Tenggerimyces flavus: one gene and its partner. The protein of the gene in region 2 interacts with the protein of the main gene of each other region in a pairwise test. Links are inferred from orthologs where the notes say so. Each region holds a gene or a part of one and is shown on either strand. Other genes may lie near its edges.

What was found.
Region 1: the proteins of JOD67_RS30090 (region 2) and ftsZ interact in binary tests that used the Escherichia coli proteins (3 or more experiments, as listed by UniProt). The link is inferred for Tenggerimyces flavus from one-to-one orthologs.

Annotation. Positions count from the first base shown.
Region 1 is NZ_JAFBCM010000001.1:5,548,245-5,554,928, forward strand. What follows is about bases 2,948-5,827. They hold ftsZ (cell division protein FtsZ), read right to left. Parts: upstream 5,139-5,827; coding sequence 3,756-5,138; downstream 2,948-3,755. Other genes in these bases: pgeF (peptidoglycan editing factor PgeF), read right to left, coding at 2,954-3,673; JOD67_RS25930 (MBL fold metallo-hydrolase), read left to right, coding at 5,327-5,827. Also shown: ileS (isoleucine--tRNA ligase), read left to right, coding at 1-273; JOD67_RS25900 (DivIVA domain-containing protein), read right to left, coding at 413-1,228; JOD67_RS25905 (YggT family protein), read right to left, coding at 1,326-1,616; JOD67_RS25910 (cell division protein SepF), read right to left, coding at 1,686-2,204; JOD67_RS25915 (YggS family pyridoxal phosphate-dependent enzyme), read right to left, coding at 2,248-2,940; more of JOD67_RS25930, read left to right, coding at 5,828-6,148; JOD67_RS25935 (cell division protein FtsQ/DivIB), read right to left, coding at 6,310-6,684. UniProt on the Escherichia coli protein: Essential cell division protein that forms a contractile ring structure (Z ring) at the future cell division site. The regulation of the ring assembly controls the timing and the location of cell division.
Region 2 is NZ_JAFBCM010000001.1:6,400,121-6,406,718, forward strand. Bases 3,578-6,371 are described here. They hold JOD67_RS30090 (rod shape-determining protein), read right to left. Parts: upstream 5,592-6,371; coding sequence 4,563-5,591; downstream 3,578-4,562. Other genes in these bases: mreD (rod shape-determining protein MreD), read right to left, coding at 3,578-3,751; mreC (rod shape-determining protein MreC), read right to left, coding at 3,751-4,563; JOD67_RS30095 (hypothetical protein), read right to left, coding at 5,647-5,919; ndk (nucleoside-diphosphate kinase), read right to left, coding at 5,990-6,371. In the rest of the region: JOD67_RS30065 (ABC transporter permease), read left to right, coding at 1-367; rod shape-determining protein RodA, read right to left, coding at 346-1,509; JOD67_RS30075 (penicillin-binding transpeptidase domain-containing protein), read right to left, coding at 1,506-3,266; more of mreD, read right to left, coding at 3,287-3,577; more of ndk, read right to left, coding at 6,372-6,397; JOD67_RS30105 (DUF4233 domain-containing protein), read right to left, coding at 6,457-6,598. UniProt on the Escherichia coli protein: Forms membrane-associated dynamic filaments that are essential for cell shape determination. Acts by regulating cell wall synthesis and cell elongation, and thus cell shape.

The DNA of each region.
Region 1 (6,684 bases), 850 kb from region 2 along the record:
CGCCGGGCCGGTCTCGCCCGCGAGGTCGTCCGGCTGATCCAGGAGGCGCGGAAGGCGCGCGGCCTCGAGGTCAGCGACCGGATCGAGCTGCGCTGGTCCGCCGAGTCGGACGAACTGGCCGCGGCGTTGCGCGAGCACGGCTCGTTCCTCGGCGACGAGGTCCTGGCGACGTCGGTCGAGGAGGACGCGCCGGAGCCGGATGCGGGCTTCGCGGTGGAGCTGTCGGAGGACCTCGGCCTGACGCTCTGGTTCCGGAAAGCCAGCGCCAGCTAGGCCAGGTTTGGAATGAGGGCGTCCCTCTGTCGATTAGATCGCTACAGGGACGCCCTCATTCCATAGAACGAGCGAACGCCCCGGGTCCCATGGGGGACCCGAGGCGCTCGCAGCTCGTCCTCGTAGGACTTTCTCGAAGTTAGAGCGATGACTCGTCGTCGTCCTCGAGCAGCGCGTTCAGACGCGGGGTCTGGCCGCCGCCACGCTCGAGGCGCTCGCCGCCGGCCGGGACCGGTTGCGGGCGGTGGGAGTTGACTGGACGCGGACCGTTCGACTCCGGTGCCGAGATGCCCTGGTCGGGGCCGCCCTGCGAACCCAGCGAGCCTTGGCTCGCCAGTGTGCGCAGCTGCGCCTCGAAGTAGGCCTTCAGGCGGCTCCGGAACTGGCGCTCGAACGTCCGGAGCGTGTCGACTTCCTGCTCCAGGCGCTGCTTGTCCTTCTCCAGTGCTCCGAACATCGAAGCCCGCTTCTCGTTGGTCTCCCGCTCGAGTTGCTCGGACTTCGCGCGGGCGTCGGACTCGAGACGCGCGGCCAGACCGCGAGCCTCGTTCTCCATCCGCTCGCTCCGGGCCCGCGCCTCGGCGAGGATCCGGTTGGCCTGCTCCTTGCTCTCGGCAACGAGCTGGTCGGCGTTCTGGGTGGCGATTTCGAGCAGCCGAGCGGCCGCGGTGGACGCTTCGGCGACCGATGCGGGCGCGGGCGCCGGTTGACGCGGTGGCTGGACCACCGGCTCGGGCGGCTGCTCCTGGACAGTCGGGGGCTTGACATAGGCCGCGCCTTCGCCACGTTGGGCGGCTGCGAGCTTCTGATGGAGGTCGTTGTTCTCGTGGTTCAGACGCTCCAGCTCGGACTCGACCTCGTCGAGGAACTGGTCGACCTCGCCCATGTCGTAGCCCTCGCGCAGGCGGACGGGCGTAAAGCGCTTATTGCGCACGTCCTCGGGCGTCAGCGGCATGACCTCACCTCGGGCTCACAGGGTAGACATCGTGGTTCAGGGAGTTACCGTACCCGGTCTCGGCATAGTTGGCAGCGGGGGATGCCCCGAAAGCCGACTAGGTCGCCAAACTGATCACGATCGCCTGCAGGATGTAGATGATGAGGATCAACAGCAGGAACGAGAGATCGAGCGCGAAACCTCCGAGTCGAAGAGGCGGAATCACGCGGCGTAGCGCCCTCAGAGGCGGGTCGGTCGCGGTGTAGACACCTTCGAGAGCCACGAGCAAAATGCCTCGGGGCTCCCAGGACCGGGCGAAGAACTGAACCCAGTCGACCACGAGTCGTACGAACAGCAGGATCAGAAAGATCCAGAGCAGCACGTAGACAATTTGAAAAACGACCGCCACAGATGCTCCTTGGACGGGGATCGGCAACTGCTGCCGACACTACCTGCTTCGGTCGCTTAACGAGCCTCGCTAGCTCTGGTTGAAGAACCCTCCTTCGGCGATTCTGGCCTTGTCCTCGGCCTTGACCGTGACATTGACCGGCGACAGCAGGAAGACCTTGGCGGTCACCCGTTCGATGCTGCCGTGCAGTCCGAAGATGAGTCCGGCCGCGAAGTCGACGAGTCGCTTGGCGTCGGAGTCGTCCATGCCGGTGAGGTTCATGATCACCGGGGTGCCGTCGCGGAAGTGCTCGCCGATCAGGCGGGCGTCGTTGTACGTACGCGGGTGCAGCGTGGTGATCCGCGACGACCGGTCGGTCGGATCGGGTGCCACCTGCACGGGCGGCCTGTTCGGCAGCGCGGAGACCGTGGCCTCGCGCTCGAAACCGCTCTCGCGGACACGCTCGTCGCGGCGCGGCTGTGCCTCAGCCTCGCGCGGCTCACGGTCGTCGTACTCCCCGTCGAAGGCAGGGTCGTATTCATCGTCGTAGCGGTCCTGGTCTTCCACCAGCCCCAGGTAAACCGCTACCTTGCGCATCGCGCCTGCCATGTGACCTCTGCCCTCCAGTTGCGAGGCTTCTTCCGCGTCGACGCTACCTGAGCAAAGGCCGCTGACCTAGTAACCTGCGCCCTATCCGCACGTGTGTCGCGCCGTGCGTTATCGCCGCCGCCAGGTCGTCGCTCATGCCGGCGGACACCCAGGTCGCCGCCGGATGGGCGGTACGGAGTGTCGCCGCGACCTTCGCGAGCCGTTCGAACGCCTCCTCCGGGTCCTCGCCGAGTGGCGCGACGGCCATCACTCCCCCGAGCTCGAGGCCGTCCGCGCGGGCGATCTCGTCCGCCAGGGAGAGAACGTCGTCCGGACGTACGCCGCCGCGTCCTGGCTCAGCGTCAAGGCTGACTTGCACCAGGCAGCGCAGCTCGCGGCCGGCGTTGGCGGCGGCCTTGGCGAGCGCGGCGGCCAGCTCGGGCCGGTCGACGGAGTGCACGACGGTCGCGTACCTCGCCACCGAGCGCGCCTTGTTGGTCTGCAGCTGCCCGACGAAGTGCCAGTCGAGATCGAGGTCCTCGCAGTCGGCGGCCTTGGTACGGGCCTCCTGGTCGCGGTTCTCGCCGATGTCGCGGACGCCGAGCTCGGCGAGCAGGCGTACGTCGCTGGCGGGAAACGTCTTCGTGACGGCCACCAGCGTGACCTCCCCCGGCGAACGACCCGCCGCGGCACAGGCGGCGGCGATCGACTCGCGCACGGTCGCGAGGTTGGCGGCGAGGTCGTCCAGTCGGGTCACGACTTCAAGCTTGTCACTCCAGCCACACCAACCCCGCCATTCGACCGGTCCGATTCCCGTCGCGTCGGTGGGAGTAGAGGTCCGGCGACTCCATCGTGCAGATCGGCAGGTGCGCGGCCTCGATGCCGAGGTCGGTCAGCTGGGCGAGCACGCCGTGGCCGATGTCGAGGCCGGGCGTCCCCCAGCGCGTGGTCGAGCGGGCCGCGGGTACGGCGGACGCGATCTCATCCTGCATGGTCTGCGGCACCTCGTAGCACTCACCGCACACGCACGGCCCCACCCGGGCAACGATCGAGTCGGCGCCGTACGAACGCATCCGTTCCACGGTCGCGGCCACGATGCCCGCCGCGAGACCGGGCCGCCCGGCGTGGGCCGCACCGACGATGCGTGCCTTGGCGTCGACCAAGAGCACCGGGGCGCAGTCCGCCACGAGCGCGACCAGCACCACGCCCGGAGTACTGGTGACGAGGCCGTCGACCGCCGGCCGGGTGCGCTGGGGTGGCTCGGTGAGCTCCAGGACGTCGGTCCCGTGCACGCACCGCATGATCGCGAGCTGCTCGGCGCCGACGCCGAGCCCGTTGCAGACGAGGTCCCAATTGGCGCTGACGCGCTCCGGCCGGTCGCCGGTCACCGAGGACAGGTTCAGGGAGCCGTACGGAGACTCGCTCACACCACCGTTGCGGTCGGTGAAGGCGATGCGGGCCCCGCCGAGGTCTTCTCGCCACACGAACACAACAGCGATCCTGCCGGCCGAGCGTTACCCGCAACGACCTATCACCGGACCACTAGTGGCCACGATTGTGTGGAACTCCCCGTTACTTCAGGAAATCGGGAACGTCCAGCTCTTCGGTGCTGTCGTCGAACACGATCCGGCGCGGCGCGCGGACGCTGCTCGGCGGCGTGGGCGCCGGCGGCATCGACGGGAAGTCGCTCACCGGCGCGTTGGGCGCCTCGGGGCGTACAGGTGAAGGCTCCGGCTTGGCGGACTCCACCGACTCCTCGGCAGGCCGGGTGGCCGGCGACCCGTTGCCGTTCCCGTTGCTCGCCGTCGGCTGCGGCTCCGGCGTCGACACCGGCCGGCCGAGCTCACCGGGTCGCCGCACCGGGTTGGTGGGAGCGGGCGCCGGGGTGGGCGGCGAGGGGTTGAACGTCGGTCGCGGCGTGCCCTGCGCCGGCACCTGGGCCGTGTGGGTCTGCTGAGCCTGGGAGTTCTGCGACTGCTGCGACTGCGCGGACGTCTGCTTGCGCGGCTGACCGCCGTCAAAGCCCGCCGCGATCACCGTGACGCGCACCTCGTCGCCGAGGCCGTCGTCGATTACCGCGCCGAAGATGATGTTCGAGTCCGCGTGCGCCGCCGACGAGACGAGCTGCGCGGCCTCGTTGATCTCGAACAGGCCCAGGTCCGACCCTCCGGCGATCGACAGCAGCACGCCGTGCGCCCCGTCGATCGACGCCTCGAGCAGCGGCGAGGAGATCGCCATCTCGGCGGCCGCGACCGCGCGGTTCTCCCCGCGCGCCGAACCTATGCCCATGAGCGCCGAGCCGGCGTTCGACATCACGCTCTTCACGTCGGCGAAGTCCAGGTTGATCAGGCCGGGCGTAGTGATCAGGTCGGTGATGCCCGAGACACCTTGCAGCAGCACCTGGTCGGCCTGCTTGAACGCGTCGAGCACGCTCACCTGGCGGTCGCTGATCGACAGCAGCCGGTCGTTCGGGATCACGATCAGCGTGTCGACCTCGTCCCGCAGCGACCCGATGCCGTCCTCGGCCTGCGTCGCGCGCTTCTTCCCCTCGAACGCGAACGGCCGGGTCACGACACCGATGGTCAGCGCGCCGAGCGAACGGGCGATGCGCGACACGACCGGCGCGCCACCCGTACCCGTACCGCCGCCCTCGCCTGCGGTGACGAACACCATGTCGGCGCCCTTGAGCACCTCTTCGATGTCCTCGGCGTGGTCCTCGGCGGCCTTCTTGCCGACGTCGGGGTTGGCACCCGCGCCGAGACCGCGGGTCAGCTCGCGTCCGATGTCGAGCTTCACGTCGGCGTCGCTCATCAACAGCGCCTGCGCATCGGTGTTGATCGCGATGAACTCGACGCCCTTGAGTCCCACCTCGATCATCCGGTTGACCGCGTTGACACCACCGCCGCCGATACCGACGACCTTGATGACAGCGAGGTAGTTCTGCGGTGCCGCCACGTCGCTCGCCTCTCGGTAGAAATCACTTCTCGGGTTTCGGCCGGCGTAACCCTCACCCTCAACTAGAGAGTTATAGTTATGTCAACCTCGACCTGATACAGCAACGTACGCAAGCGTTCGGGACCAACCAAGCCGCCACGCCGAGCGTGGGAGTTGCGGAACGTGACCGTGCCCACTTTCCTTGGCGTATGAGCTGGAACGAGATCGGCGAGCGCTGTTTCGCCCGTAGGTACGAGACCTTCAACGTCGCTGTCGGAGTCGTCGTGGGCACCGACGGGCTGCTCGTGATCGACACGAGAGGCGCGACGCGGCAGGGTCACGAGGTCGTCTCCGATCTCCGCCACCTCTCCCCTCTTCCGGTCCGCTGGGTCGTCAACTCCCATTGGCATGGCGACCACACGTTCGGCAACGCGGCGCTCGCCGAACTGGGCGTGCCGATCTACGCGCACGCGACAGTGCCCAGCATGCTCGCGGAGTGGGGTGAGCCGATGCGCGACGCGCTCGTGCGCCGCGTGCCCGACGTCACCGCGGAGGTGAAGGAGACCGTCATCACGCCGCCGACGGAGACGTTCGCCTCGACGCTCACGCTCGACCTCGGCGACAGGCAGGTCGAGCTGGTCCACCCGGGCCGCGGCCACACCGAGGGCGACATCGTGATCCGGGTGTCGGACGCGGACGTGATGTACGCGGGCGACCTGATCAAGTCGGCGACGCCACCGTCCTACAGCCCGGGCGCGTTCCCGCTGGAGTGGCCGGCCACGCTCGACGCCGTCGCCGAGCTGCTCACGGCCGACACCGCAGTGGTACCGGGGCACGGACCGTTCGTCGACAGGACGTTCCTCACGACGCAACGCGACGAGCTCGCGGCGATCGCCCAGACGGTCCGTGCGTTGTGGGAGGCCGACGTCCCCGTGGACGAGGCTCTCGCCGCGGGCACGTGGCCGTACGAGGAGAAGTACGTACGGGACGCGGTGTCCAAGGGGTACGAGGACTTAGGCCGTTTCTCTTAACTATCGCCTCGCGCGCGACACCCCACATCCCGCCTGGACGCGGTCCACATCGTCACCCATCTAACCAATATGAATTCCTCCTGCACCACGCCCAGCCGGGCGCGGAGCGCCGCGCGCCATCGCGCTACGCGCGATGACCGACGCTACTTGAGAGACACGGCCTAGGCCTTCGTCGTCGGTAGGTCGGGGACGCTGACGTCGTACTCCTTCGCGCCGCCCTGCTCCAACAGAGCCGCGAGGACGCGAGCCTTCTTGTCCGACTCGTCGGAGCTCCCCCACATCACCGCCACGTTCCCGGTGAGGCGCAACGTCACCGAGTCGGCGGTCCGGGCCGACACCGCGACCAGCTTCGTCTTCAGCGCCGGCGGCAGGCTCGCGACCACGCCGGCCGCGGAGGCGAGCGTCGGTGCGCGGGTGGCGCCCCAGGCCGACAGTGTCACGACCGGCAACTCCGCCGGGCGTGCCGGCACCGTACGGAACGCGACGCCGGAAGCGTCCACCAGCTGCAGCGAGCCGCCGTCGGACAGCACCACGAC
Region 2 (6,598 bases):
CCCCACGATCGCCGGCCTGCTCACCTGGCTACTACTGCTCGCCACCGGCACAGTGATCATGTGGAGCCTCGGCGTTCTCGTGTCCTGCTTGGCGTTCTGGGCACCACGGCTGGAGCTCGACATCCTGTTCAGCTCGGCACTGAACCTCGCGCGCTACCCGGTCGACATCTACAGCCGACCACTGCGCATCGTGCTCACCTACCTGTTCCCGATGGCGGTCGTGACCACGCTCCCGACCACAGCGCTGCTGCGCGGCCCGACCCTCGTCGGTACGGCGGCAGCCATCGCCGCCGGCGCCGGCATCGCGCTGCTCGCGATCGGTGCATGGTCGGTGGGCGTGCGCCGCTACACCGGTGCGACGTCCTGACCACGCAGGTGCACGTTCTCCAACAGGGCAACGGCAACCAGACAGGCGACCATGCTGGAGCCGCCGTACGACACGAACGGCAACGGCAGCCCGGTGATCGGCATCAGCCCGAGCGTCATGCCGACGTTCTCGAAGATCTGCGCGGCGAACCAGCACACGACGCCGCCGGCGAGCAGGCGGCCGAACAGGTCGGGCGCAGCGCGCGCGATGCGTACGCCGCGCCACAGCACGAACGCCAGCAACAGAAGCAAGGCGCTCGAGCCTACGAAGCCGAGCTCCTCCCCCGCCACCGTGAACACGAAGTCGGTGTGCTGCTCGGGAACGTACGCACCGCTCGTCCTGCTGCCGTGGAACAAGCCCGCCCCGAACAGCCCGCCCGACCCGATCGCGACCCGCGCCTGCTCGGCGTTGTAGCCGATCCCCTCCGGATCGACGCCAGGGTTGACGAACGCGGTGAGCCGCGCGAGCTGGTAACCCTCCAGCAGCCCCACCCGCACGGCGGCGTACCCGGCCGTCGCCGCGACGAGTACGAGTCCGGCGAGAAAGCGCAACGGCGTGCCCGCGAGCGCCAGGACGCCGAATCCTGTGACCAGCAGGACGAACACGGTACCGAGGTCGGGTTGGATCGCGACCAGCCCGATGGGCACCGCGGCAACGGCGAGCGCCCAGAGCAGATCGGACCGCGCCGATCGGGTCGAACGGCGGGCATTGTCTCTCCGTTCGGCGAGGACTACTGCCATCCCGACGACGATCGCGACCTTCGCGAACTCCCCGGGCTGTAAGGAGAAACCGCCCGGCAGCCGGATCCAGGACTGGGATCCGTTCACGGTCGCGCCCAGCACGAGCACGAGGACCAGTCCCGCCACCACGACCAGGTAGCAGGCCGGCGCGTACAGCCGCAGCCGGCGATGGTCGATCATCGCGACCGGAACGGCGATCACCACGCCGATCAGGATGTTGAGGATCTGCTTCAGCAGGTAGGCCTGCGGGTCACCACCGGTGAGAGACGGCCGGTGCGCGGTCGCCGACCACACCAGCAGACAACCCAACGCCAGCAGGGCGATCACCGCGACGAGCAGCGACCAGTCGAGCTGCCGGGCGGCGGTCGACCCGGCATGGCGAGGCGGAGCGACGGCAGTCATCGCAGCGCCTCCCACAATCGCCGCACCGCGGGACCCGAGGTGGCCGCGCCCGTACCGCCCTGCGAGACCATCATCACCACGGCGTACCTCTGGTCGAACGACGCGAACCACGATGTCGACTGCCTGCCGTCGACCTCGGCAGTCCCGGTCTTCGACGCGACCGGCGTCTTGTCGAGCCGGAACCCGGCGAACGGCGCCGCGCCCGTGCCCGACACCGTGGTCTTGCGCAGGGCCGCCTGCAGATAGCGCAACTGCGACGGCGTCAACGGCAGCTTGCCGGCCACCTTCGGTACCTGTTTCCGCAACGAGGGCTGCAGGAGCGAGCCGCCGTTCGCGAGCGCCGCGTACGCACGAGCGAGCTGCAACGGCGTCACCGTGGTGTCGCCCTGCCCGATCGCGAGCAGCGCGGCGTGCCCGGCGTACGAGGTCTGGCGTCCGACGTGGCCGGCGCGTTCGCCCGGCAGGTCGAGTCCAGTACGCCGACCGAAGCCGAACGCGGCGGCTGCGGCCTCGATCGCGTCGTCCCGCCGATGGTCGAGCCCGACCTGGTAGAAGAACGTGTCGCACGACACCGCGAGGGCGTCGGCGAGCGAGAGGTCGCCGTACGCGAGCGACTCGAAGTTGCGGAACGTACGGCCGACGATCTCCATCGTGCCCGGGCAGGGCAGCTGCTCCGACGTCCGGAAGCCGTGGGTGAGAGCCGCGGTCGCCGAGACCACCTTGAACGTCGACCCCGGCGCGTACTCGCCCTGCGTGGCGCGCGCCACCAAGGGCGCGTCGCCCGAGGCGAGCAGCCGCTTCCGCTCGGCGCTTGTTAGACCGTCTAGCCAGAGTGAGGGATCGTAACCAGGGTTACTGGCCATCGCGATCACTCCACCCGTTCGCGCATCGAGGACGACGATCGCGCCGGCGTCGGCGACGTACTTCCGCTTGGTGACCTTGTCGAAGCGGGTCCGCGTCGCGGCGAGGGTCTTCGCGAGCTCGCGCTCGGCGAGGGCCTGGATGCGAACGTCGAGGTTCGTGACGAGGTCCGCGCCAGGCTTCGCGGGCCGCTCGGACACCACCGACAGCACCCGGCCCTGCGCGTCGATCCGCACGGTCCGCTGACCCGGCGTGCCGCGCAGCAGCGCGTCGTACTGCTTCTCCAGCCCGGCCCGCCCGACCAGGTCGGTCGTCCGCAGTTCGCCGTGGGACGCGTCGAGCTCGGTGCGGTTGACCGGCGCGACGTAGCCGAGCAGATGCGCGGCGGAAACCCCATCGGGCTTGGGAAAACGCCGCGTCGCACGGGAGTCGACGACCACGCCCGGGAAGTGCTCCGATCGCTCGGAGATCGCGAGCGCTGCCTGGGTCGACACGTTCCGGGCGATCGGCACCGGTTCGTACGGCTGGCCGCTCCAGCACACCGGCGGGCGGCGGGCCCCGGGCGTCCCGCAAGGCACCGTCCGCGCGGCCAGGTCGGCACCGGGCTTCCCGAGGACGGAGCCGAGCCGGTCGTACAGCGCGGTCCGGCCAGGCTTGTCCAGCTTGCCGACCGCCGAAGGATCGACGAGCACGGTGAGGGCGCTCTCGTTGTCGACGAGCGGGCGGCCGTTCCGGTCCAGGATCCGGCCACGGACGGCGGGCACCGAGATCGTCCGCAGCTCGCCGACGTCGGTCATGGGTGCGCTGGGTTCGACAGGGCGGGCGACCTGCACGATCCAGAGCCGGCCGAGCAGGACGGCGACCAGCGTGAGCACGAGCAGCTGGAGGATGGCCATCCGCGCCGTGGTCCTCGCGTTCACTGCGGCGCGACCCGGGCTGACAGCGGTACGAGGACGAGCGCGAGCACCGCCGCGGAGAGGATCGACGTGCCGCCGGCACTGAGCAGGACCGACCAGTCGACTCGCGGATCGCCAAGCAGGACGTCGATTCCGGCGTACGTGGCGAGTGTGAGCGCGGCGCCACCGGTCATCGCGAGCACGCCGATGAGGACCCGGTGGTTGCCGTCGTCGGCGCGGGTCACGCCAGCGGCGCCGACGAGGTACGCCGCGAGCGTGAACGACAGTGCCCACAGTCCGGCGACCCCGTCCGCCGGCGGCGCGACGTCGACGAGCAGACCGGCGCAGAACCCCAGCACCGCACCGAACGCCGGCCCCCGCACGTACGCGAACGCCAGCACGGCGACGAGCGCCAAGGAGACGCTCGGCAGCAGCGTGACCTGGACCAGCCAGGCGACCAGAACGACAGCCGCGGCGAGCAGCATCAGCGCTCCCCCACCACGACACCGACGACATCGAGGGCAGTGAGATCGACGTACGGATCCACCGACGCCTTCGGCGCGACACCCGCGGTCGCCGGATCCACCGAGACGACGCGGCCGATCGGAATCCCCGCAGGGTAAGGCGATCCGTTCGGCGATCCCCAGGTGACCAGCCGGTCACCCTGCTTGACCCGGGCCGAGTGGTCGACGAGCTGCAGCGTCAACCTGGCCTTGCCGACCACATCGCCTGTCCCGTGCAGGAAACCGAGCTCGCGGCTCGTCTCCAGCCGCCCACCGACGGTCGACGTGGCGTCGCCGAGCAACAGGACGGTCGCGCTCGTCGTACCCGCGCGAACGACCCGGCCGACGAGCCCGTCGGCCGCGACCACGGCCTGGTCGGCGCGAACCCCGTCCCGCGTGCCGACATCGAGAGTCACCGTATGCGCGAAGCTCTGCTGCGCCCCGAAGCCCACGACCCGCGCCGGGACTGTGTGCCCGGCCGAGCGAAGCTGGTCGACGGCTCGCCCTTCCGCACGGCGTTCGGCGTCCGTCCGAAGCTGCCCGCGCAGGGCGGCGTTCTCCTCACGCAGTTTCAGCAGTTCGCTCCGCTGCTCGCCGAGCGAGGCGACATCCCTTGCCGCGTTGACGATCGGACGCGTCGCGACCCGCGCGCCGAGCTGCAGCGGAGCGACCGCCTCAGCCACCGCGGCGCGTACGGCGTTCAACGGAGACTCCTCGACCGCGAGGTCGACGGTGACGAGCGAGAACGAGCCGAGCAGGAGCAGCACCAGCAGCACCCGGGACCGCGGCCGCATCATCTCTTGCGGGGCTCGGAGACCAGCACCCGTCGAAGCGTCTCGAACTCCTCGACGCACATGCCGGCGCCGGCCGCGACCGACTGCAGCGGGTCGTCGGCGACCCGTACGGGCACCCCGGTCTCGTGCTGGAGGCGGGCGGCGAGCCCGTTCAGCAACGCACCGCCGCCGGTGAGGATGATGCCCCGCCGGACGATGTCGCCGGCGAGTTCGGGCGGGCAGGTGTCGAGCGTGGTGCGGACCGCGTCGATGATCGCGTTGACGGGTTCCTCGAGCGCCTTGCGGATCTCGTCGGTGGACACCGTGACGGTCTTCGGCAGCCCGCTGACGAGGTCGCGTCCGCGTACGTCCGCCTCGGGCTCGTCCGGAACGGGGAACGCCGAGCCGATCGTCGACTTGATCTCCTCGGCGGTGCGCTCGCCGAGCATCAGCGAGTACTCCTTCTTGAGGTAGGAGATCACCGCCTTGTCGAGCTCGTCGCCGGCGACGCGGATCGAGCAGCTCGTGACGATTCCGCCGAGAGAGATGATCGCGACCTCGGTCGTCCCGCCGCCGATGTCGACGACCATGTTGCCAGTGGGCTCGTGCACGGGAAGCCCGGCGCCGACCGCGGCAGCCATCGGCTCCTCGATCAGGTAGACCATCCGGGCGCCAGCCTGGTAGCCGGCGTCGCGGACCGCGCGCTGCTCCACGGTGGTGATGCCGGACGGGACGCAGACGACCAGCCGCGGCTTGGCGAAGTAGCGCCGCTTGTGCACCTGCTGGATGAAGTACCGGAGCATCTTCTCGGCGGCGTCGAAGTCCGCGATGACGCCGTCCTTGAGCGGGCGGATCGCGGTGATCGTGCCGGGCGTACGGCCGATCATCTGCTTCGCGGCGGTCCCGACGGCGACGATCGTGTTGGTCGCGGTGTTCGTGGCGACGACGGAGGGCTCGCTGAGCACGACGCCGCGCCCGCGCACGTAGACGAGGGTGTTCGCCGTTCCGAGGTCGACGGCCAGATCCCGGCCGAGAAAGCTGTTCGCCATTTCGGTAGCCAGTTTGACACGCTACGTAGCCGTGGCTTGCGGTGACTCGCCGGGGTCATGTCCAAGCTTGGGTGAGATAGACCCGTTCTCGGGCGACGACGCCGTCGGCGAACTCGGTGACGACGACGGCGAGGGCGGGCTCGCCGTCGTCGTTGTCGAGGCGGTACTCGTGCACCCACACGTTCGGGGCGCGTACGGACCACTCAGCCGCGGCTCCGACCTGCGGGAAGTCCAGCCGCACGTCGTCGGCATACAGCGCCGACCAGCCGCGGTCGGAGCGGTGCTTCAGCAGCTTGTCGATCAGGTCTCGGGCGGTGCTCTCGTTCATACGTTCAAGCGTGCGGTGGCGCGAGACCGGGCGGCATGGGGAGGACTACTTAGATTTCCCATTCGGGCGCCTAGATGTCGGGGAAGAACAGCTTGATCTCGCGTGCGGCCGACTCCACCGAGTCCGAGCCGTGGACGAGATTCTCCCGGTTCGACAGGCCCAAATCGCCACGGATCGATCCCGCGGCGGCCTTCCGGGCATCGGTCGCACCGTTCAGCAGGCGTACGGCCTCCACGGCCTCGTCGCCCTCGAGCACCAGCGCCACGAGCGGTCCGCTGATGACGAACTCGCGCAGCGGCGGGTACCAGGCCTTCTCCAGGTGCTCGCCGTAGTGCTGGTCGGCCGTCTCGCCGTCGATCGTGCGCAGATCCATCGCGACGATCGAGAGCCCCTTGCGTTCGTACCGGGCCAGGACGTCGCCGACCAGCCCACGACGGACCGCATCCGGCTTGATCAGGACCAGGGTGCGCTCGGACACGACAGAAACTCCTTAAGAACGAGGTCACGACGGCAAAGCACACGCAGCGTAGCCGACGCTCATCCCTCGCTGGGTGCCTGGGCAGCGATCTTGCGGTCGAAGACGAGGCAGGCGAACCAGAGGATGCCGAAGATCGCGCCGAGCGCGAGCATGATCGACACCACGAATCCGCTCGCGAACGCGGCCACCTGCACCACCGAG